Regions from separate parts of the Peteryoungia glycinendophytica genome, predicted to be linked through region 1. Evidence: predicted binding sites of a transcription regulator. Region 1 holds the regulator's gene; the other holds the start of a gene.
What was found. The regulator LexA, encoded in region 1, represses DNA repair genes until DNA is damaged. The targets are predictions, from matches to a motif close to TGTTCNNNNTGTGTTCNG.
Positions count from the first base shown of each region.

Region 2: a site for LexA is predicted at 7,394-7,411, ahead of FJQ55_RS12395 (putative DNA modification/repair radical SAM protein). Genes of this name have one in related genera too.

Region 1 covers NZ_VFYP01000001.1:1,943,901-1,955,138, reverse strand. Annotated here, with positions in the region: gene FJQ55_RS09605 (VOC family protein) at 1-658, opposite strand, end outside; gene FJQ55_RS09600 (DUF1003 domain-containing protein) at 685-1,227, opposite strand; gene lexA (transcriptional repressor LexA) at 1,447-2,160, shown strand; gene FJQ55_RS09590 (ComEC/Rec2 family competence protein) at 2,154-4,670, opposite strand; gene gltA (citrate synthase) at 4,947-6,236, shown strand; gene FJQ55_RS09580 (peptidylprolyl isomerase) at 6,530-8,419, shown strand; gene trpD (anthranilate phosphoribosyltransferase) at 8,445-9,467, shown strand; gene trpC (indole-3-glycerol phosphate synthase TrpC) at 9,478-10,293, shown strand; gene moaC (cyclic pyranopterin monophosphate synthase MoaC) at 10,290-10,787, shown strand; gene FJQ55_RS09560 (molybdopterin molybdotransferase MoeA) at 10,787-11,238, shown strand, end outside.
Region 2 covers NZ_VFYP01000001.1:2,534,518-2,545,755, forward strand. Annotated here, with positions in the region: gene carB (carbamoyl-phosphate synthase large subunit) at 1-1,097, shown strand, start outside; gene FJQ55_RS12360 (DUF4258 domain-containing protein) at 1,107-1,361, shown strand; gene FJQ55_RS12365 (DUF2283 domain-containing protein) at 1,358-1,552, shown strand; gene FJQ55_RS12370 (ArsR/SmtB family transcription factor) at 1,673-2,029, shown strand; gene FJQ55_RS12375 (SRPBCC domain-containing protein) at 2,022-2,462, shown strand; gene FJQ55_RS12380 (SRPBCC domain-containing protein) at 2,464-2,934, shown strand; gene FJQ55_RS12385 (MFS transporter) at 3,047-4,591, shown strand; gene FJQ55_RS12390 (UdgX family uracil-DNA binding protein) at 4,702-6,159, opposite strand; gene FJQ55_RS12395 (putative DNA modification/repair radical SAM protein) at 6,159-7,388, opposite strand; gene greA (transcription elongation factor GreA) at 7,677-8,153, shown strand; gene FJQ55_RS12405 (glycosyltransferase family 4 protein) at 8,170-9,240, shown strand; gene FJQ55_RS12410 (glycosyltransferase) at 9,292-10,329, opposite strand; gene FJQ55_RS12415 (glycosyltransferase family 2 protein) at 10,326-11,141, opposite strand.

The DNA of each region.
Region 1 (11,238 bases):
TGGCACATTTGATCGACAGCCCGAATGAATGAGCGGTGACGTCGCGCTGGTCGAGCACCGCTTCCAGGAGATACTGGAAGTCGCTCGGATTGTGTTCAGACAGCACGATGCGAGATAAGCAGGCTGCGGCATTTGCGTGCACCTGCAATGCCCCGCGATCCACGGGCAGAGGGTTTACCCGCTCACAGGAAAAAGCGAAGAAATCCGGAGATCGGAGATCCGCGGCGAAGGCCAACTTGAACGCCGCTTCCGCCGCACGCCCATCCGGGAAGCGGAACTGGCGCGAAAAACCCAACATCTCACCGCCGGACAGACCTTCTGCGACGAAACGGGCGTGATCCGCTTCGGCATCTGACGTCTTTACGACCACGGCCGACAGTCCCTCGCCACGACGAAACTGATAAGCCAAATCCCGGGCGACGAAAACGTTACCGGTGCGAGCCGCCTCCAGGCAATCCTCACGGCTTCCGACGGCCAGCGGTTCCAGATAGGTGTCATTCGCGAAAAAGACACAGGCATTCCGGGTGCCGAAGGGATGGGTGGCATCTGCAGCGACGGTGAAGCCGAGCCTGGTCAGGCGCTGGCGGGCGGTATCGAGATCGACGACCGGCAGCACGAGATGATCAACGGCACGAGGAGATTGGGAGACATGGGACATGAATGACGCTCTTTTCTCCCGTGCAATTAAGGCTGGGCAGACTGTTTTGTAAGGGTCTCGACCGACTGCCGGAGGGCGTCGATCTCGGCTCGGGTCTCGCGCAGTTCCTTCAGCACCTGCTCATCGATCTTGTGATGCAGCGCGAGAACCTCGATCTCGGCCTTCAGATTAATTTCATAGTCCTTCGCCGCCATGAAACGATCGCGTTCGGCCTGACGGTTCTGGCTCATCATGATGATGGGTGCCTGTATGGCCGCGATCATCGAGAGGATGAGGTTCAGGAAGATAAAAGGATAGGCGTCAATCGGTCGGGTCGACAGGATCACTGTGTTGAGGACAACCCAAGCCACCAAAAAGAACATGAACCCGATGATGAAGCTCCAGGAGCCGCCCACGCGGGCAATCGCATCCGCCAGACGCTGACCAAAGCTCGAACCAGCCAGAAAATCCTCGCCGGCATTGGTCGAGACCGTGCGCCGCTCCCTGGCTATCTTGAGAACTTTTTTCTCTGCCGACGAAAGTTCATCAACCTGCTTGCCAAGCAAGGTCTTTTCCAAATCTTTCAGCATGTTGGACTTCTCACTTGTTCTTCTCGGGGAATTGAAAGCCTTTTGCCCCGTCGCAAGTCGAACACATGGACAACGCGCTTCATGGCTTTCTCACGACAAGGACCAAGAGGCCTATCGCATTTTCGCGTGAGCTGTTCACGGAAATTTATCCACTTGCGGAACACAAATGGAACATATAGTGTCTGTTCTGGATTTGTTTCACCAATTGGGGCCTCGCCGATGCTGACGCGCAAGCAACAGGAACTGCTTCTCTTCATTCACGAGCGGATGAAAGAGTCGGGCGTGCCGCCTTCCTTCGACGAGATGAAGGACGCGCTCGACCTCGCCTCCAAGTCCGGGATCCATCGGCTGATCACCGCGCTTGAGGAGCGCGGCTTCATCCGCCGTCTGCCCAACAGGGCGCGTGCGCTCGAAGTCATCAAGCTGCCGGAGGCCTATACGCCGAGCCTGCAGCCGCGCCGGGGCTTCGCGCCGAGCGTCATCGAAGGCAGCCTTGGCAAGGCGCCGCCACCAGCCCCTGCCCGCACACCCGCTGCCGAGCAGACCTCTTCGGTCAGCGTTCCCGTCATGGGTCGAATCGCAGCCGGCGTGCCGATCTCGGCGATCCAGAACAACACGCATGACATCACCGTTCCGGCCGAGATGATCGGTTCGGGCGAACATTATGCGCTGGAGGTCAAGGGCGATTCGATGATCGATGCTGGCATCCTCGACGGCGACACGGTGATCATCCGCAATGCCTCCAATGCCAATCCGGGTGACATCATCGTGGCGCTCGTCGACGACGAAGAAGCGACGCTCAAGCGCTTTCGCCGGCGTGGCGCTTCGATTGCTCTGGAAGCGGCCAACCCAGCCTATGAAACCCGGATCTTCCCGCCGGATCGGGTGAAGATCCAGGGCAAACTGGTGGGCCTGATCCGCCGTTATCACTGAGAGTGAAGGTATTGGTCGCTTGACGGCTCCCCGACATTCGGCTCGTAGGTTTGCGATGCTGCGTGGAAATCCGTTACGTGTTCGCGGCCCGTCGCGTTAGTTCGCCAGTCGTATAGGCGGTGCATGGTCCAGGGGCGCGGCTGTCCGGTAAATGCGGCCGTGGCATTGATCACCTTGTCACCGGGCTCTCCGAATCGCAGTTCCATGGCGCCGGAGCTTCGCAGTGTCGTTGCGCTGATGAACCGCGCGCCCGAGCGGCAGTCTCTCATGCGAGCCCGTGCTGCAAGGATGACAATGTCGGCGACGTCGCAGGCAATGCCGGCGAGGTCGGCGCGATCAAGGGTCACCACCCTCCAGCCGCCGGACACCATGGCGGAGCAGGCTCCGCGGATACAGGTGAAGGCGTCAGACTTTGCTGCTCCTATCAGTTCCGTGAGAGTTTGCCGGGCCTGCTGGCTTGTCTGCTGATCCCAGCTCTTGCCGTTTTTCCAGTCCGCCGGTGGCGGCAAGACGGGCGATTTCAACTGGATGGGCGGCTGGTTACGTTTGACAGCGAGCGCCGGTTGCCATTGATCGAAGAGGAATGCAGGCGGTCGGCTTCGGTTTGTGGCGAGGCTTCCTGCCTCTCCCTCATTCTTTCCCCTGGGCCAGAAGCCAACCAGTCGGCCGTCTTCGCTGATGAAGAGATCTGCGGGTGTGTCGGGGGGACGGACTGCTGCTGCGGCGAGTGTGATTGCCAACAGCAGAGTTCCGGCGTGGCGCAACCAGGTGTGAAGCAGCGTCAGGAGCAGAAGCGCGGTCACGATCAGGATCGGAAACCATGCAGGCTGCCGCGCGACGAGCGCTCCGTCACCCCAGCCGGCGACCGTGTGGGCCATCACGAGGACCAGATCGAGCCCAAGGCCCATGATCCAGAAAAAGGGCGCATCTAGGCCGAAGGGCATGAGCAACATGGCGATGAAGCCTGCGGGCATGACGACGATGGAGATCAGCGGCATGGCCGCGAGATTGGCTTCGAGACCGTGAGTCGACAGGCGATGAAAATGTGTGACGGCGAAGATCGCAGTCGAGAGCCCGCCGATCAGCGAGGTCGCAAGCGTGCCCCCGATGAACTTAACGATGAAGCTGGCAAGTTTGGCAGTAGGAGACTTTGGAGCGGGCCATATCGAGCGTGGCCGGGATCGCCAGCCGGAATAGCCGGCGATCAGTGCCGCCGTCGCGGCAAAAGACATCTGGAAACTCGGCCCCATCACTGCCGATGGCTGGGCGATCAGGATCAGGGTCGCCGCCACCGAGAGGTTGCGCAGGCTGATCGCCGGGCGGTCGATGAGTACGGCGACCAGCATAACTGCCGTCATTAAATAGGCTCTGAGCGCGGATACCTGATAGCCGGAAATGAGGACATACGCGGTCGCGGCGAGCAAGGCACCGGCAGCTGCGACTTTCTTGATCGGATAGCGTTGCGCCAACACGGGCAGCAGGCAGAGCAAGCCGCGCAACCCGACGAAGAAGATCCCGGCGGCGAGCGCCATGTTCAGGCCGGAAATCGCGGTGATGTGCGCCAGCCCCGACAGTCGCAAGGCATCTGTCGCTTCCTTCGACATCGACCGCCGCTCGCCCGTAATGATGGAGGCGGCAAATGCTCCTGTATCTCCGGGCAAGACTGCATGAATGCGATCAGAAATCCGATCTCGCAGCGAGAATAGCGCCTGGTCGAGCGTGACCCAGTAGTCGCCAGCCGGGAGAGAGGCGACCGTAACGGATTGAGGAGCGCCCATGAAAAAGCCGACCGCGCCGATGCCGGCAAAGTAGCTTTGAAATGCGAAGTCGTTCATGCCCGGCAAGGCGGGCCCCGATGGCGGAGAAAGCCGCGCCCGACCTGTCAAGGCGTCTCCGATTTTCAAAGGCTGGTGCCGACTGCGGGCAAGCAGCGAGACACGCTCCGGCGGACGCCTGAGGATCGGGGCCTCCGTCTGGAGAAGCCTGATCACGTAGCGCCACTCTCCGCTTGCTCCCGCCTCCCGGCGCTCTACCAGGCCTGTCACCTTAGTCAGGACGGGAGTGTCGAGGATGGTTGTAGAGGCGCGCCGTATTTCGGTCGCCGTGAGAGCCATGCCGGCGAGCACTAGCAAACCCGCCACAGAGACAAAGCGCCGCATGGTTCCTGCCATGCTCGTCACAACAGTCACCAAGGCTATCGCTGACAGTGCCATGAGCGCCCATTCTGCGGGCGGTACCGGCAGGTTGAACCAGATGACGGCGCCGAGCCCCAGGCAGACTGGCACGAAAAAGAAGAGATGCCCTTGCTCGATTTCGCGGGAGACAGCCTTTGCCGTCGCGCCTGGCAATCGGCTGATCTGGTCAGCCGCTCGCGCGAGCGTTCCGCCGGTTGGACGGATCGAAGGCGGCAAGGTCCGACGGGTATGCGACAGGGCTGGCCACACCTGACCAGAGGCAGGCGGTGACGCCTCCCCATTCAAATCCAGCTTGCCTTCCAGCAGATCCACCACGTGGCCCAACCCCGCAGAGGCGGCGACAAACGCCAGCGAAGAGCATGATAATCCATTCTCGGGAGACAATCAAAGCGTGTGAATTCGAGGCACGGGAGTCTGCGCGCTTGCATCAAATCGATTAGAACCGTTCGGTTCGATCATCGCCGTTTTCGCAACGCACAATTTGCCCTTTGGATAGCTTGGCATTAACTTCCGTATCATATAGCTACATCAACACGCTTCACCGATGGCGGCTTTTTGGAGACGCCTTCCCGCCAATTCCGGAGGATTAGCATGACGGACAAAAGCGCTTCTTTGAAACTCGGGGACAAGACGGTCGAATTGAGCGTCAAGGGCGGTACGATCGGCCCTGACGTTGTCGACATCGCAGCCCTTTACAAGCACACCGGCGCCTTCACCTACGACCCGGGCTTCACCTCCACCGCGTCTTGCGAGTCCAAGATCACCTATATCGATGGCGACGAAGGCATTCTGCTGCATCGCGGCTATCCGATCGAGCAGCTTGCCGACAAGGGTGACTTCCTTGAGGTCTGCTACCTGCTGCTCTACGGCGAACTGCCGACGCCGGCACAGAAGAAGGACTTCGACTACCGCGTCACGCACCACACCATGGTGCATGAACAGATGAGCAAGTTCTTCTCCGGCTACCGCCGCGACGCGCATCCGATGGCCGTCATGGTCGGCACGGTCGGCGCTCTGTCGGCTTTCTACCACGACTCCACCGACATCACGGATCCGCACCAGCGCATGGTCGCGTCGCTGCGGATGATCGCAAAGATGCCGACGATCGCTGCCATGGCCTACAAGTACCATGTCGGCCAGCCCTTCGTTTATCCGAAGAATGATCTGGACTATGCGTCGAACTTCCTGCGCATGTGCTTCGCCGTGCCGTGTGAAGAATACAAGGTGAACCCGGTGCTGGCCCGCGCCATGGACCGCATCTTCATTCTGCATGCCGATCACGAGCAGAATGCGTCCACCTCGACCGTGCGTCTCGCAGGCTCTTCGGGCGCCAACCCGTTCGCCTGCATCGCGGCCGGCATCGCCTGCCTCTGGGGTCCGGCACACGGGGGTGCCAATGAAGCGGCCCTCAACATGCTGATGGAAATCGGCACTGTGGATCGTATTCCGGAATACATCGCAAAGGCGAAGGACAAGAATGATCCGTTCCGCCTGATGGGCTTCGGCCACCGGGTCTACAAGAACTACGATCCGCGCGCCAAGATCATGCAGAAGACCATGTACGAGGTCCTCGAAGCGACCGGTCACGGTGATGACCCGCTGATGAAGGTGGCGCTCGAGCTTGAAAAGATTGCGCTCAACGACCCCTACTTCATCGAGAAGAAGCTCTATCCGAATGTCGACTTCTATTCGGGTATCACGCTACGCGCACTCGGCTTCCCGACGACCATGTTCACCGTTCTCTTCGCACTCGCCCGCACCGTCGGCTGGATTGCACAGTGGAACGAGATGATCGAAGATCCGCAGCAGCGCATCGGCCGTCCGCGCCAGCTCTATACGGGCGCTCCGAAGCGCGACTACAAGCCGATCACTGAGCGCTGATCCACAAAGTCTTGACCTTTCAAAAAGCCGGCTTCATCGCCGGCTTTTTTTGTGCGCGATCAGGTGGCGACCAGGGCGACAGCGGGTAAAGTCCTCTCTCTTATCCCCTCTCGTTTGTCGAATAACAGGCGGCTCTGGGCAGCCGTTGGGATCACTTTGACGTTCCTTCTGTGGTGAAAGCACATCCCGCCTCTTTTCGGCCCGATATGCCTTCAATTCCGTCGATCTTTGATTTAAGGAAGTCCACCCGCTTCGCCCGAGGCGAAGATCAGTCAAGAGGTTCATGCGTCCCGATGCTCGTTATTCTGAGAAAAGTTTCCCAAACCCTGTTCGCCAAGATCTTGCTGTTGCTTCTGGTGGCATCGTTCGGCGTATGGGGCGTTTCGGCTTCGCTGTTCACCAGCAATTCCGATACGGTGGTGGCCGTGGGCGATCAGACGGTCTCGACGCAAGACTTTGCTTTCGCCTATCAGCGTCAGGTCGCCGATCTCAGCAGGCGCTTCGGGACACAGCTGACCACCGAGCAGGCGAAAGCTTTTGGGGCCGAATCCCAGGTGTTCTCCCAGCTCGCTGCAGGGGCTGCTCTCGACCAGCTTGCCGTCGATATGAATCTCGGCCTGTCGCAGGATCGCCTTGCGCAGCTGATCGCCGATGATCCGGCGTTCAAAAATTCGGCGGGCAATTTCGACCGCGCTCTGTTTACGTCTCGTCTGCGCAATTCGGGGCTGCGCGAGAACGACTACATCAATGAACGTTCGAAGGTCGCCATCCGCAGCCAGATCGTCGACGCGACGGCCGACGGTTTTGTTGCGCCGAAGGTGCTGGTCGATGCAATCAAGGACTATCGCTACGAAAACCGCGACATCAATTACCTTCTGCTGACCAATGCCAATATCGATCCGATCAAGGCGCCAGATGATGCAACCCTGCAGGCCTGGTTTGATACGACGAAGTCGCGTTACCGGGCGCCCGAGTTCCGCAGCTTCACCTATGTAAAGTTGGAACCGGCCGACATCGCGGACAAGTCTGCCGTCACTGAAGATCAGATCAAGGCCGATTACGAGCGTCGCAAGGCTTCTTACGAAATCGCCGGCACGCGCACGATCGAGCAGCTTTCCTTCGAGACGCGCGAGCTGGCTGACGCCGCCGCTGCGGAACTCGCCAAGGGTACAAGTTTCGATCAGCTTGTGACCGATCAGGGCAAGACCGCGAGCGACGTCCTGCTCGGCGACTTTTCCAAGGACCGGCTCCCGGATGTCAAGCTGGCGGATGCTGCCTTTGCCGTTACGGCTGAGGGCGGCACGACGCCGGTGGTGGAAGGCGCGCTCGGCCCGGTCATCCTGCGCATCACGAACATCAAGGAAGGCCGCACCCGTAGCCTGGACGAGGTCCGGGAGGAAATCCGCGAAGCGCTTGCCGAATCGGCTGCGGTCGCTGACATCACGACCGTTCACGACCAGTTCGAAGATCTGCGGGCCGGCGGATCATCGCTCAAGGAAGCCGCCGACCAGCTGAAACTGAAGAGTGCGACGGTGACCGATATCGACCGCCGCGGGCTCGACATGCGGGAAACCGAAGTGGCGGGCATTCCGGAACGCGACGCGCTACTGGCCGAGGTTTTCCGCACCGATATCGGCGTCGAAGCGCTTCCCGTTAATCTCGGCAATAACGGCTACATCTGGTTCGACGTGACCGACATTAAGGCGGAGCGCGATCGTGAATTGGCGGAAGTTCGTGAAAAGGCTGTGGCCGACTGGACGGCAGAGCAGCAGCGGATTGCTCTTGGCGCCAAGGCCGAGAGCCTGCGCAAGCGTGTCGCCGATGGCGTCAAGCTGGAAGACATCGCGAGCGAGCTCGGCCTTGCCGTCGAAAGCAAGGCCGGCATCAGCCGTCGCACGGAAGATGCAGTCCTTGGTGCTGCTGCGATCACCGCCGCCTTCAGCGGTCCGGAAGGGACGATCACGACCGCATCGGGCGGCGATCCGGCAACCCAGATTTTGCTCGCCGTGACCGCCGTGCGTGATCAGGCTGCAGGCGGCGTGCTGAGCAACGAGGACGAGCAGATCGTCTCGATGGCCAATGCGGCCGGCGACGACATCCTCGACCAGATGGTCAGCCAGTTGCAGGCGCAATACGGCGTGACGTTCAATCAGGCGCTGGCCCAGCAGGCCATCGTTCGCTAACGCCGACGTCAGGGGGAGCACGTCCATGTCTGGGTTGAAACCCTTCATCGCGAAGATCGCGAGCCGCCAGCCTCTGACACGCCAGGAGGCGAGCGACGCGTTCGAAATCCTGATGTCCGGCGAAGCCAGCATGGCGCAGGTCGGGGGCTTCCTGATGGGACTGCGCGTGCGTGGCGAAACGGTCGACGAAATCGCGGGAGCTGTCTCGATCATGCGCCAGAAGATGGTCGTGGTCGACGCGCCGGAGGATGCGATCGACATTGTCGGGACGGGCGGCGACGGAACCAATACCTATAACATCTCGACGCTTGCCGCGATTATCGTGGCAGGTGCCGGTGTGCCGGTTGCCAAGCACGGCAACCGGGCGCTTAGCTCGAAATCCGGCACGGCCGATGCGCTGTCCCAACTCGGGGTGAAGCTCGACATCGATCCTCCGACCATTTCCCGCTGCATTCGCGAGGCCGGGATCGGCTTCATGTTCGCTCAGCTGCACCATCCGGCCATGCGTCATGTCGGTTCGGCGCGCGTCGAACTTGGCGCGCGGACGATCTTCAACATTGTCGGCCCGCTTTCCAGTCCTGCCCGCGTAAAGAAACAACTGTTCGGCGTCTATTCGCCGGAATGGCTGGTGCCGGGCGCGGAGGCTCTTCGCGATCTCGGACTCACAAGCGCCTGGGTCGTGCACGGGAACGGCCTTGATGAGCTGACCAACACAGGACCGTCCCTGGTCGCGGCGCTGAAAGATGGTGAGATCTCGACCTTCGAACTGACGCCGTCGGATTTCGGCGTCGAAACCGTGACGCTTGATGCTATCAGAGGCGGTGACGGTACGGTGAATGCCGCGGCTCTCCGCGATGTGCTCGGCGGCGCCAAGACGGCCTATCGGGATGTGGCGCTGTGTAATGCCGCAGCATCTTTGATCGTCGCCGGCAAGGCGAAGGACGTGACGGAAGGCATGCACCTCGCCAGCCAGTCGCTGGACAGTGGCAGTGCTGCCCGCGCTCTCGAAATGCTGATCACCATTTCCAATTCGCCCACTCAGGACTAAGCTTGCCATCATGACCGATATCCTGAAGCGCATCGAAACCTACAAGCGGGAAGAAATTGCAGCCGCCAAGGCCGCCGTCTCGCTGTCCGAATTGAAGGACCGCATCGCCGCCGAGGAGGCACCGCGCGGTTTTCACCGTGCCCTGATCAAGACACGCGACGAAGGTCGCTTCGGACTAATTGCTGAAATCAAGAAGGCGAGCCCCTCCAAGGGTCTGATCCGTCCGGATTTTGACCCGCCGGTGCTCGCAGCTGCCTATGAAGCCGGAGGTGCTGCCTGCCTCTCCGTTCTGACGGACACGCCGAGCTTCCAGGGCGCGCCGGAGTTCCTGACAGCGGCTCGCAAGGCCTGCTCGCTTCCGGCCTTGCGCAAGGACTTCATGTTCGACGCCTATCAGGTCTATGAGGCCCGCGCCTGGGGTGGCGATTGTATCCTGTTGATCATGGCGTCCTTATCAGACGGAGAAGCCGCCGATCTCGAGGGTGTCGCATTCGAACTCGGCATGGATGTGCTGGTCGAGGTGCATGACGCAGATGAGATGGAGCGGGCTCTTAAGCTGAAATCTCCACTCGTCGGCATCAATAACCGCAATTTGCGCACATTCGAGGTTAGCCTCAGCGTCAGCGAAGAGTTGGCGGCAATGGTGCCTACGGACCGGCTGCTTGTCGGCGAAAGCGGTATCTTCACCTTCGAGGACTGCCAACGGCTTGAGACGTGCGGGATCACGACCTTTCTCGTCGGCGAAAGCCTCATGCGCCAGGACGACGTCTCGGCTGCGACCCGCATGCTGTTGACCGGCAAGTCCGGCGCGCTGGCGGCGGAATGACTGGCGGGTTCCCAAGGCTCACGCATATCGGCGCTTCCGGTGAGGCGCATATGGTCGATGTCTCGACCAAGGACGATACGGTTCGCATAGCCGTCGCCGAAGGTTTCGTGAAGATGAAGCCGGAGACGCTGATGACCATACTTGACGGCAACGCCAAGAAGGGCGACGTGATCGGGACAGCTAGGATCGCCGGGATCATGGCGGCTAAGCAGACGGCCAGTCTCATTCCACTCTGCCATCCGCTGATGCTGTCGAAGGTCACGGTCGACATCACCGAAGACCCCGAACTCGCCGGTCTTCGCGTCGAGGCCACCGCCAAGCTTACCGGCAAGACCGGCGTGGAGATGGAAGCCCTCACTGCCGTCTCTGTCACCTGCCTCACCATCTACGATATGGCGAAAGCCGTCGACAAGACGATGGAGATCGGTGGCATCCGCGTTTTGGAAAAGAGTGGTGGTAAGTCCGGTGCCTTTCGCCACCCGGAGCGTAGTTGATGTCGCTTCTGCCGGTTGAAGATGCACTGGCGCGGCTTCTCGACGGAGCGCTTCCGATTTCCGAAGCGGAAGGCGTGCCGCTCCATGATGCGAACGGGCGGGTTCTCGCCGCGGACCTCGCTGCGCGGCTGACCCAGCCGCCTTTCAACGCCTCGGCGATGGATGGTTATGCCCTTCGCGCACAGGACGCCGCAGAGACTGGAGCCGTGCTGGCCGTGATCGGCGAGTCGGCAGCCGGCCATGCCTTCTCCGGAAACATCGGCGTGGGCGAGGCCGTCCGCATCTTCACCGGCGCGCCAGTGCCTGAGGGTGCCGACAGCATCCTCCTGCAGGAAGATGCGGAGAAGCTCGATGACGGGCGTATCCGGACCACCTTCCCCGTCACGCATGGCCGTCACATTCGCCCAAGAGGCCAGGACTTTGCCGAAGGCGAAGTCACCCTGACCGCCGG
Region 2 (11,238 bases), 590 kb from region 1:
AGCTGCAGTCCTACCTGCTCGACACCGTTCCGGGTCTCGTGCCCGAGGACATCAAGCAGCGCTACCCGAACGACAAGACCGGCCAGATCAACACCCTGCTCGGCAAGAACCCGCTGCTGTTCGACAGCTACCTCACCAATGCCATCGAAGTCGACGTCGATGCGCTTTGCGATGGCGAAACCGTCTTCGTCTCGGGGATCATGGAGCATATCGAGGAAGCCGGCATCCATTCGGGTGACTCGGCCTGCTCGCTGCCCTCTCGTTCGCTGTCCAAGGACATGCTGGACGAGTTGGAACGCCAGACGGCCGCCATGGCCAAGGCGCTCAATGTCGGCGGCCTGATGAACGTCCAGTACGCCATCAAGGACGACGTGATCTACGTGCTCGAAGTCAATCCGCGTGCCTCGCGCACCGTACCCTTCGTCGCCAAGACCATCGGCGCCCCGATCGCCAAGATCGCCGCCCGCATCATGACTGGCGAAAAGCTCGACGACGCGATCGCCGCCTATGGCACGAAGCCCGATCCGCGCAACCTCAAGCACATCGCCGTCAAGGAAGCCGTCTTCCCCTTCGCCCGCTTCCCCGGCGTCGACACGCTGCTCGGTCCGGAAATGCGCTCCACCGGCGAAGTGATGGGTCTCGACACCGACTTTGCGCTCGCCTTCGCCAAGAGCCAGCTCGGCGCCTCCGTCGAACTGCCGCGTGACGGCACGGTCTTCGTTTCGGTTCGCGACGAAGATAAGGCCCGCGTCCTGCCCGCGATCCTGCTTCTGACCGAAATCGGCTTCAAGGTCATGGCGACCGGCGGCACCCAGCGCTTCCTCGCCGAAAATGACATCCCGGCGATGAAGATCAACAAGGTGTTGGAAGGACGTCCGCATATCGAGGACGCCATCCGCAACCGTCAGGTCCAGCTGGTCATCAACACGACCGACGGCAACAAGGCGATCTCGGACTCGAAGTCGCTCCGTCGCGCCGCCCTGATGCAGAAGGTGCCTTACTACACCACCATGGCCGGAGCCCTCGCCGCGGCCGAAGCCATCCGGGCGCTGAAGGGCGGCCAGCTCGAAGTACGTCCGCTGCAGAGCTATTTCTGAGGCGGGTCAATGAAGCCGCTCCATTTCACCCTCCACGCGGAAACGGTGATTTCGGAGCGGCAACTTGATCGATCAGGGATCGAATTGTCCGTCCGAGAGCCGGATTGGCACGAGGCGGATCCGGCAGGTCCGCCCACCGACCAGCGCTACCGGCGCATTCCGGAACGCGATGATCGGATCATGCGGGTAATCTGCTTGGCAACGACGACCGAAATCCCAATCATCACGGCATTCCTCGATCGCAAGGCACGGATGTCCAAATGAAGCCGAAGCTCGAATATGATGCCGCCGCCGATGCGGCCTATATCCGCTTCTCCACCGAGCCGGTGCTCGAGACCGAGGAAGCGTCGAAAGGCATCATGCTGGACTATGATCGCGACGGCAGGATTGTCGGCCTCGAAGTTCCGAACGAAAGCACAAACCTGCCGGCAGCCGCACTTGAGGATGCCGCCTGAACGGCATGTCCAAAGTCTAGCCAGCGCATTTCAAAACAACAAAGAGGGCAACCCACCCTTGACGGCCCTTTGCTCATTCTTTATTTATCCGATCAGTTAATTAACCGATCGGCTAATTTCATGCCCGCTGACCCTTTATCCGAAACCCTCTTTGCCCTCGCCGATCCAACGCGGCGTGCTATCCTGGCCCGTTTGTCCACCGGCGAAGCGACGGTCAACGAATTGGCCGAGCCGTTTGCCATGAGCCTGCCGGCCGTCTCCAAACATCTGAAGGTGTTGGAGAGGGCCAAGCTGATCTCGCGCAGTCGAAGCGCCCAGTGGCGCCCCTGCCGGCTGGAGCCGGAACCCTTGAAAGCGGTGGACAGATGGGTGGGCGACTATCGCAAGCTCTGGGACCAGCGGCTGGATAAACTGGAAGGCTATCTGGCTGAGATACAGGCTGGACGCCGAGAGAAGGAGGATAGGACCGATGACTGACAAGCTGGAAATCTTCAACGAGCGGCGATATCCGGTTGCCCCGGCCATCCTGTTCGACGCCTTCGCGGATCCTGACAAGCTTGCTCTCTGGTGGGGGCCGCATGGCTTCACCAACCGGATCGACGCCTTCGACTTCCAGGTGGGCGGCGACTGGCGGCTGACGATGACCTCCTCTGACGGCACTGATTTCGCCAACCGCTGGACCTTTCAGGAAATCGAACGCCCCGTTCGCATTGTCGCGCTCCACCATGAGCCGATGCATGTCTTCACACTCGAGATGACATTCGAACCGGCGGATGCCGGCACTTCTCTTAGGTGGCGCATGCTGTTTGAGCCGACCGATGAAAACCGCCAACTGCAAAAGTTCATTCGCGCAGCCAATGAGCAGAACCTGGACCGCCTCGAACATCTCCTTGAACAGAAAGATCGATGACATGACGGAACAAATCGACCCCGCCCGCATCCTCGAAGTGGATCGCCTCGTCTCCGCCCCCATCGATCTCGTCTTCGAGATGTTCACCCAGCCACGGCACATCGATCAGTGGTGGGGACCGGACGGTTTCCGCAATGAGACCCACGAGATGGAGTTTTCCGTCGGCGGCCTGTGGCGCTACACGATGCACGGACCGGACGGCAAGGACTGGCCGAACTGGGTACGCTATCAGGACATCACGCCCCCGACCCGCATCGCCTATGAGCATGGTGGTGAAATGGGTGAGCCCGCGCATTTCGACGGCGTCATTACCCTTCAGCCGCAGGGCTCGGAAACCCGGGTGACGATCACGCTGATTTTTCCTTCAGCCGAAGCCCGCGACGCGACGCTTGAGTTCGGCGCCGTCGAAGGCGGTCGTCAAACGCTTGCCCGCCTAGACGGGTTCGCCTCGAGCCAGATGCTCGGGAGTTGACATCTCCGACATGTCCCGGCCCTTCATCGGCGAGAACATGTTCCATCAAATAATGGCATTTGTCTAAAGCCGTACGCCAAGGCACTGTGCCGCCGTCTATCGGGAGGTTAGCATGTCCGAGATCATCGAAACCGCCGCTACCAAAGCCACCCGCCGCGAATGGATCGGCCTTCTGATCCTGTCCATCGCCTGCCTGATCTATTCGATGGATCTCTCCGTGCTCTTCCTCGCGATCCCGTCGATCGTTCGCGATCTTGATCCGTCCGCCACACAGCTCCTCTGGATCAATGATATCTACGGCTTCATGGTCGCAGGCTTCCTCGTGACCATGGGCACGCTCGGCGACAGGATCGGCCGACGCAAGGTGCTGCTGATTGGCGCCTTCTTCTTTGCCGCCGCCTCAATCTTTGCTGCCTTCGCCCGAACCGCCGACATGCTGATCTTGGCGCGCGCGCTCCTTGGCATCGCCGGCGCCACCATCGCCCCCTCCACGCTCTCGCTCGTCGTCAACCTGTTTCGCGATGAAGGCGAGCGCAACCGTGCCATCAGCATCTGGGGCACCGCCTTCGCGCTCGGCGGCCTCATCGGTCCATTGATCGGTGGCGTATTGCTGCAATACTTCCACTGGGGCTCGGTCTTCCTGATCAACGTGCCGATCATGGCGCTGCTCCTCGCGACAGCGCCCTTCCTGCTACCGGAATACAAGGACGACAATGCCGGTCGCCTCGATCTTTTGAGCGTCGCACTTTCGCTGCTGACGGTGCTCCCCGTTGTCTATGGCTTCAAGAAGATGGCCGCCGACGGCTTTTCCTCCGAACAGCTCCTGCCCATCGCCCTCGGTCTCGTCGTCGGCTGGATCTTCGTCAGGCGCCAGAAGACGCTGGAGCACCCAATGATCGATCTCGCCCTTTTCCGCATCCCCGCTTTCGCCGCTTCACTGCTGGTCAATCTCGCCGGTGTCTTCTTCATCTTCGGAATTTTTCTCTTCCAGAACCTCTTCTTCCAGCTCGTCGTCGGCCTGACGCCGCTCGAAGCCGCGCTCTGGTCGATACCCTCCTCATTGGTTTTCACCATCATGTCCTTCCAGGCCTGGCGCGTGACGAACCGGTTCGGTCCCGTCCGCACCGTGCTGGCTGGTCTCTTGGTGAACGCGCTCGGCACCGGCCTGATGGCGATCGCCGCGTGGCATTCCAGCCTCGTCGGTGTCCTCGCATCCAGCATGATCATGGGCATCGGCTTCGTGCACGTGATTCTGACAACCACGGGTCTGATCGTCGGCACCGCGCCGCCGGAACGGGCAGGCTCCGCCTCGGCCATCTCGGAGACCAGCGCGGAATTTGGCGGCGCGCTCGGTGTGGCAATTCTCGGCAGCTTGGCGACGGTCTTCTACCGCTTCGGCATGGCCAAAGCAGACCTGAACGGCCTTGCCCCAACCGACGCCGCAGCCGTCACCACGACGCTCGGCAGCGCCATCGACATCGCCCGCAAGACCGGCAACGAGGCCGCTCCATGGCTCGCCACGGCCCGCGACAGCTATGCCGGTGGCTTCGCAATTTGTTGTCTCCTCGCCTGTGTCACCCTCCTGGCGCTCGCCGCGATTGCCCAACGAGTTTACGCCCGCGCCCACATTGACGAGAGCCGCATGGGTCAGCACTAAAGAGATCTTTCACTGAAGCTTTCCGGGCTTCTTCGTATCGGGAAAGCTCTAGCTCCCTGTCCTGGGAAATTCGAGACGCCCGACCGCTGCGCACTTTTGCTGGAATTGCTTTAGACCTGCAGCGAAGCGCGCAAGCGAGCGACATCCGCCAGATCGGACCGGAAGACGGCAAGGCTGCGCACCTTTAGCGCCTCGTCCGGCATGCGCAGAATGGCAGCCGGGTGCGTGGTCACGAACAGGATCATCCCGTCTCGCATCGGGATAGGCATGCCGCGCACCTCGGCAATGGGTTTTGCCTCTCCCGTAAGCGCCAGATAGGCCGTCGCGCCCAGCGCCACCACGACCTTTGGCTTCACGACGTCCAATTCCTTCGCCAGCCACCAGCGGCAATGCGCCACCTCGCCGGCCTCGGGCCGCATGTGGATCCGGCGCTTGCCACGCCGCTCATGTTTGAAATGCTTCACTGCATTGGTCACGTAGACCTCGTCACGGTCGATCCCGGCCATGGAAATGGCCTCGTCGAAGACCCGGCCAGCGGGGCCCACGAATGGCCGCCCAGCCAGGTCTTCCGTGTCGCCCGGCTGCTCACCGACAAACATCACCTCGGCATTCTCTGCTCCCTCGCCGAATACCGTCTGGGTCGCATGGCAATGCAGTGGACAAAGCGTGCAACCTGCCGCTTCACGGCGCAGCGTTTCGAGCGGCGTCAACGGCTCACGCCCCTCGTCTGCATCCTGCGCTCGCCAGGCCTCCTGCAAGCGCTCATGAAAGGCTGGCGGTTGGCTTGCCGCGCGGGCCGCCATCTCCGCCACTCGGCGCTCGGCTCCCGCGATCAGCCCCGGGATAAGCGCCGCCTCCGGCATGTTCTTCCAGTATTTCTTCGGCATCTCCGATTGCATCGCCCGGATTTTCACCCGCGCCGGATTGAAGATGTTGGCGAAATAAGTCTGCCAGAGCCCATCCGTCTCGTCCTCTGCAACAGGCCTCTCCGCCGGCTCTGTCGAGACCTGCAGCACTTCCCCGTCCCAGGCCGCAGCGCCCTTCGGCGTTGCGATCAGCCAATCCATGTCGGTGAAGCGACGCTGGAAGAAGCCGGCCGTGCGCGCAACGATGAAATGATCAGGCTCGAACCAGGCGACGAAGCGACGCCGTCCCGTCTGCATAGCCGGCACCTCGCGAAAGCGCACAAAGGCCTTCATCTTGTGACTGTCTCGCCTGACATTCTTGATCATCGCCCGCAACAGGCTGACATCGGGATCCGAAGTCACCTCCAGCAGCGCGCGCTCTTTCTCGATCCGCCAGAGCAACCGGTAGAGAAGTCCGAAACGCGCGGGATCGCTGTGGCATATCGCGGCCTCGGCAGCCTCCAGAAACCCCTTCGGCACAGAAAAGACGGCGGCAGCGCCTGCATAGCTTTCGACGGAGGCATTCAACCCGAACAGGTCCCCTCCGCCATCCGCTGATTGCCAGAGAACATCCTGCGGCGGAACACCTCCGGCAAGAAGCGCCCGCGCGGCACTACGCCACTCGGCGAAATCCCCCCGCCCTTTCAGCATCACTTGGCGCATCAGAACAGCTGCAACTGTTCCGGCGGCGGCGCAAAGGCCGCCCTCAGATCCGAGCGATCGAGGCTCTGATGCGGTGACCACCCCTCCGCCGTGATGAACGAGCGCACCTTCTTGAGCGATACGCCCAGCCGCGCAAGATCCTCAAGCCGCACCGTGCGATGACGCCGCGCCGAGATCAGCGCATTGACGGTCTTGGTGCCGAAGCCCGGCACGCGCAGCAAGGTTTCCTTGTCCGCCTTGTTCACATCAACCGGAAAACGGTCGCGATTGCCAAGCGCCCAGGCGAGCTTCGGGTCAAGCTCGAGATCGAGCATGCCGCCATGCCCAACCGACGAAATCTCTTCGACGGAAAAACCGTAGAAGCGATAAAGCCAGTCGGCCTGGTAGAGCCTGTGCTCGCGCATCAGCGGCGGCTTGATCAGCGGCAGGTTCTTCGAACTGTCCGGGATCGGGCTGAAGGCCGAATAATAGACGCGCTTCAGACCGTAGGAGCTGTAGAGCCGCGCACTCGACCCGAGGATCGTCGCGTCATTCGCCCCGTCGGCGCCCACGATCATCTGCGTGCTCTGCCCGCCAGGCACGAAGGTCTTGCGCTTACCCGTCATGGTCGGCTCACGCGCCTCCTCGATCTTCAACCTGAGATCCGCCATCGACCGACGGATATTCACCGGCCGCTTCTCGGGCGCATAACGCTCCAGGCCGTGATCGGTGGGCAGCTCGATATTGATCGACAGACGGTCGGCATAAAGGCCCGCCTCTTCCACAAGATGGGCAGACGCCTCCGGGATGGTTTTGAGATGGATATAGCCGCGAAAGCCGTGCTTGACGCGCAGATCCCGGGCGATCTTCACCATCTCTGCCATCGTATCGTCAGAGGAGCGGATGATGCCGGAAGACAGGAACAGGCCTTCGATGTAGTTGCGCCTATAGAACTCGATCGTCAGCCACACGACCTCATCCGGCGTGAACCGCGCCCGCTCCACATTGCTGGACGAGCGATTGATGCAATAGGCACAGTCATAGATGCAGAAATTGGTGAGCAGGATCTTCAACAGCGAGATGCAGCGACCGTCGGGCGCATAGGCATGGCAGATGCCCGAGCCTTCCGTGGACCCGAGCCCCCCACTTGTCTTCGAATCCCGCTTTGTCGTTCCGCTCGAGGCGCAGGACGCATCATACTTGGCCGCATCAGAGAGAATGGCCAGTCGATCTTTCAGCGATTTCTTCATAATCATGTTCACTATATGTTCTTGTGACAATCGTCAACAATCCAGACTGCGACAAACCGTCTGGCGGCAACGCCTCTCAAAATTATGTCTGCCATTTCATATAATTACACCGGTCTCCCCAAGGGGATGAAGAGACACGGGCATCCCTGTCCGAAAACTCTGGAAATTTCCGAAAGCATTCTGCTATAGTGTTTGCAACCTGATTTGTGACACGGTTCCGCAGCTTTGCTTCGGAACCTGTTTTCTTTTGTGCCCGCGCCTGCGGCCAAAGAGACGAAGGAAGAAGACATGGTAGAAAAGGTACCGATGACGCAGAACGGCTTTGCCAAGCTCAGCGAAGAGCTGCGCTGGCGCCAGCAGGAAGAGCGTCCGCGCATCATCGAGGCGATCGCCGAGGCGCGCGCCCATGGCGACCTCTCGGAAAATGCCGAATATCACGCCGCCAAGGAAGCCCAGAGCCATAACGAAGGCCGCGTCGGCGAGCTGGAAGACCTGATCGCCCGCGCCGAAGTCATCGACCTCACCAAGATGTCCGGCTCGAAGATCAAGTTCGGCGCCACCGTGAAGCTGGTCGACGAGGACACCGACGAGGAAAAGACCTACCAGATCGTCGGCGACCAGGAAGCCGACGTGAAGGCCGGCCGCATCTCTATTTCGTCCCCGATCGCCCGCGCCCTGATCGGCAAGGAAGTCGGCGACAACATCGAAGTGGTGGCTCCCGGCGGCTCCAAGGCCTACGAAATCCTTGCGGTCAACTGGGGTTGATGGGCGAAACTCCCTGATGGCGAAAAGCGAGACGACATACGTGGATCCCGCCGGGGTCCACGTGATCGCGCCGAATTTCAAGATACGTCTGTCCGGCGTCACCTCGACGATCATCCAGCTCGTACCGGTCCAGAACCGGCTCGGCCAGAAAGTCGCCGTGCTGGGTCCGGGGCTTCCGGGTCATCTGCCTCATCTGCGGTATCGGGATCTCTGGAAGCTGTGGAAGCGTCCGGCGGGTGCTGCCCATCGCGTCTGGCACGCCCGCCGCAACATCGAGATGTTGCCAGGCATCATCATGCGCGACGTCATGCGCATGCCCTTGAAGCTCGTCTTCACCTCCGCCTCGCAGCGCAAGCATTCCGGTTGGACGAAATTTCTGATCCGCCAGATGGACGCGGTGATCGCAACCAGCGCCAAGACGTCGGCCTATCTCGAAGTGCCGAACACGGTGATCATGCACGGCATCGACTGCGAAAAGTTCAAGCCGGCCGAAGACAAGGCCGCGGCCAAGCGCGCCTGCGGCCTTGATCCAGAGCAACGTTATATCGGCTGTTTCGGCCGCGTTCGTCACCAGAAGGGCACCGATCTCTTCGTCGACACGATGATCGCAGTATTGCCCCAGCATCCCGGCTGGGCCGCGATCGTCGCCGGCCGCGCCACCCCACAGCACCACGCTTTCGAGGAAGAACTCAAGGCAAGAGTGACGACCGCCGGCCTCGCCGACCGCATTCTCTTCGTCGGCGAACACAAGAACATCGCCGACTGGTACCGCACCCTCGACCTTTTCATCGCCCCACAACGCTGGGAAGGCTTCGGCCTGACCCCGCTGGAGGCCATGGCAACCGGCGTGCCGGTGGTGGCGACAGATGTGGGGGCGTTTGCGGAGTTGATTGCTGCGGGAGAAAGCACGGCGGGCCGGGTCATTGCACGGGATGATCTGCCCGCGATGCTGAAGGCAACGACTGACATGATGTCTGGTGCAACCGGTCCCGTGATCGCCGAAGACTGCCGTAACCACGTCTTCGAGAACTTCCGCATCGAAACCGAAGCTTCCAGACTGGGGGCACTATACGGGCGCCCGGACTAAGCTGCTTTGCCTTGGAGTCCGCGCGTGCTCCAAGGCTCCTTGCCGCCGGACTTAGGCTCGCGTCATTACCCCTCTATCGAATAGCCCGATATAGGCGGAGGCGACCGCCTCCTCGGAGAACTGCCCAATTAGCGTTGCATGCCCCCCCTCGCCCATCGCGGAAGCCAGAGCCGGTTGATCGAGCAGGGCTCGGATCGCAGTCGCGAAGCCATCGACACTGCCGATATCGACGAGAAGTCCGTTTTCTCCGTCTCGCATGAACCAACTCGGCCCCTCCGAACGCGAAGACACGACAGGCTTGCGCTGCGCCCAGGCTTCGAGGATCACGTTGCCCAACGGCTCGTGGCTCGACGGCATGACGAACACGTCGCAGGCCGCCACATAGGGTCGCGTATCCTTCTGCCAGCCGAGAAAACGCACGCGCCCGGTCATCCCGAGGTCCGCAGCAAGGCGCTTCAGACTGTCCGCCTCTTCGCCATCGCCGGCCAGCCAGAGATGAACCTCCGGCGAAAGCCGCGACACGGCCTCGATCAAGGTATGAAATCCCTTGCGCCGAACGAACCGCCCCATGCTCATCACGACCGGCACATCTTCAGGCGTCGACACCGTTGCCCGATCAATCGGGGAAACGATTTCCGTATCGGTGAAATTGGAGATGACTTCCACGCCGCGCGTCCAGCCGAGCTTGCGGACATGGTCGCCGATAGCAGGCGTATTGCATACCAGAATGTCGGTATTCTTGAAGTAGGAGAGGTTGGTCGGAAAGTCGCCGAGTCGCGAGAGCTTCACGCAGCCTTTGTAGGCAGGCATCAAGCGGCTCGCCCGCGTCGCCCACGACATGAGCCCGTCCGGCTTCTGGCGCTCCGCCATCATCCTGACGCGGATCGGCAGCAGGAGTCGATCAGGCGACAGATTGCGAAAATTGCTCTCAATGATCTCGCAGGCGTTCTCGATGTCCTTGCGCCAGAGCCGGTCCGGTCGGATGACCGCCGTCTGCTCCACACCCCGTTTGGCAAGTGCGTTGACAAGATGGACGAAGAAGCGCTCGGCGCCGCCGTCCTTGCCAAAATGATAGTGGAAGACCTTCATTTTCTGCTCCGGCGCTCCATGTCGTCCACGTTGGGCCGCTTGGCAAGCGCATGTCGTTGATAGATTTTGGCCTGCGTCAGGAACGCATAAACGGCACCCGTCGCCGCCTCAATGAAGCCCGGCGCACCGCAGCGCCATAGTCCATTGCGGAAATAGAGCCTGAGAAAATAAAGGACGGGCGAGAACACCAGCTTTGAGACCTTCGCCTTTTTCCCCTCGGCAACTTGCTGGTCGGCCTTCAAGGTAGAATACTTGTTTTCCTTGAGGATCTGCTCGTCGATGATCAACGGGCGGTAATGCAGCAGGCTGCCGACGGCAGAGCTTTCCACTCGCCCCTCCGCGACCAGCCCCTCATGAACGCGCTGGGCAAGGTCATAGCTTCCACAGCCCTTTCGGATCAAACGGAGATTTTTGCGTTCCCGTACATGCGCAGGGGTATAGCCATAGCCGATGAGATAAGGGCGCCGCGCAACCCGCCAGCCGACGACGTCGTTGGGGGCAGCAAGGAGCCGGGGCAGTTCCGCCCTCAGGGCCTCGTCCAGGCGCTCGTCGGCATCGATGTTGAAGCACCAAGCCTGCGTGCATTGCTCGAGCGCAAACTGCTTCTGTCCGGCATAGCCTCGCCAGGGTTCGTAGAAGAAGCGGATCGGAAAACCGCGATCAACATAGGACTGAACGAGCGACGCTGTCCCGTCAGTCGAACCGGAATCAACGACAACGATCTCCGCAAAGCCCTCAAGGCTCTCGATGCAATGGCCGAGATAGGCCTCTTCGTTGAGGCAGATGATATAGGCGGAGGCCGAAAGCAGCATGCAATTTACTCAGTTTCGCATGCCTCACTTTCTAACCCGTGAGACTGCCGGCGCAAGCCCCGCCAAGAACGACCTGAGCATTTGCCAGTGGAAGTTG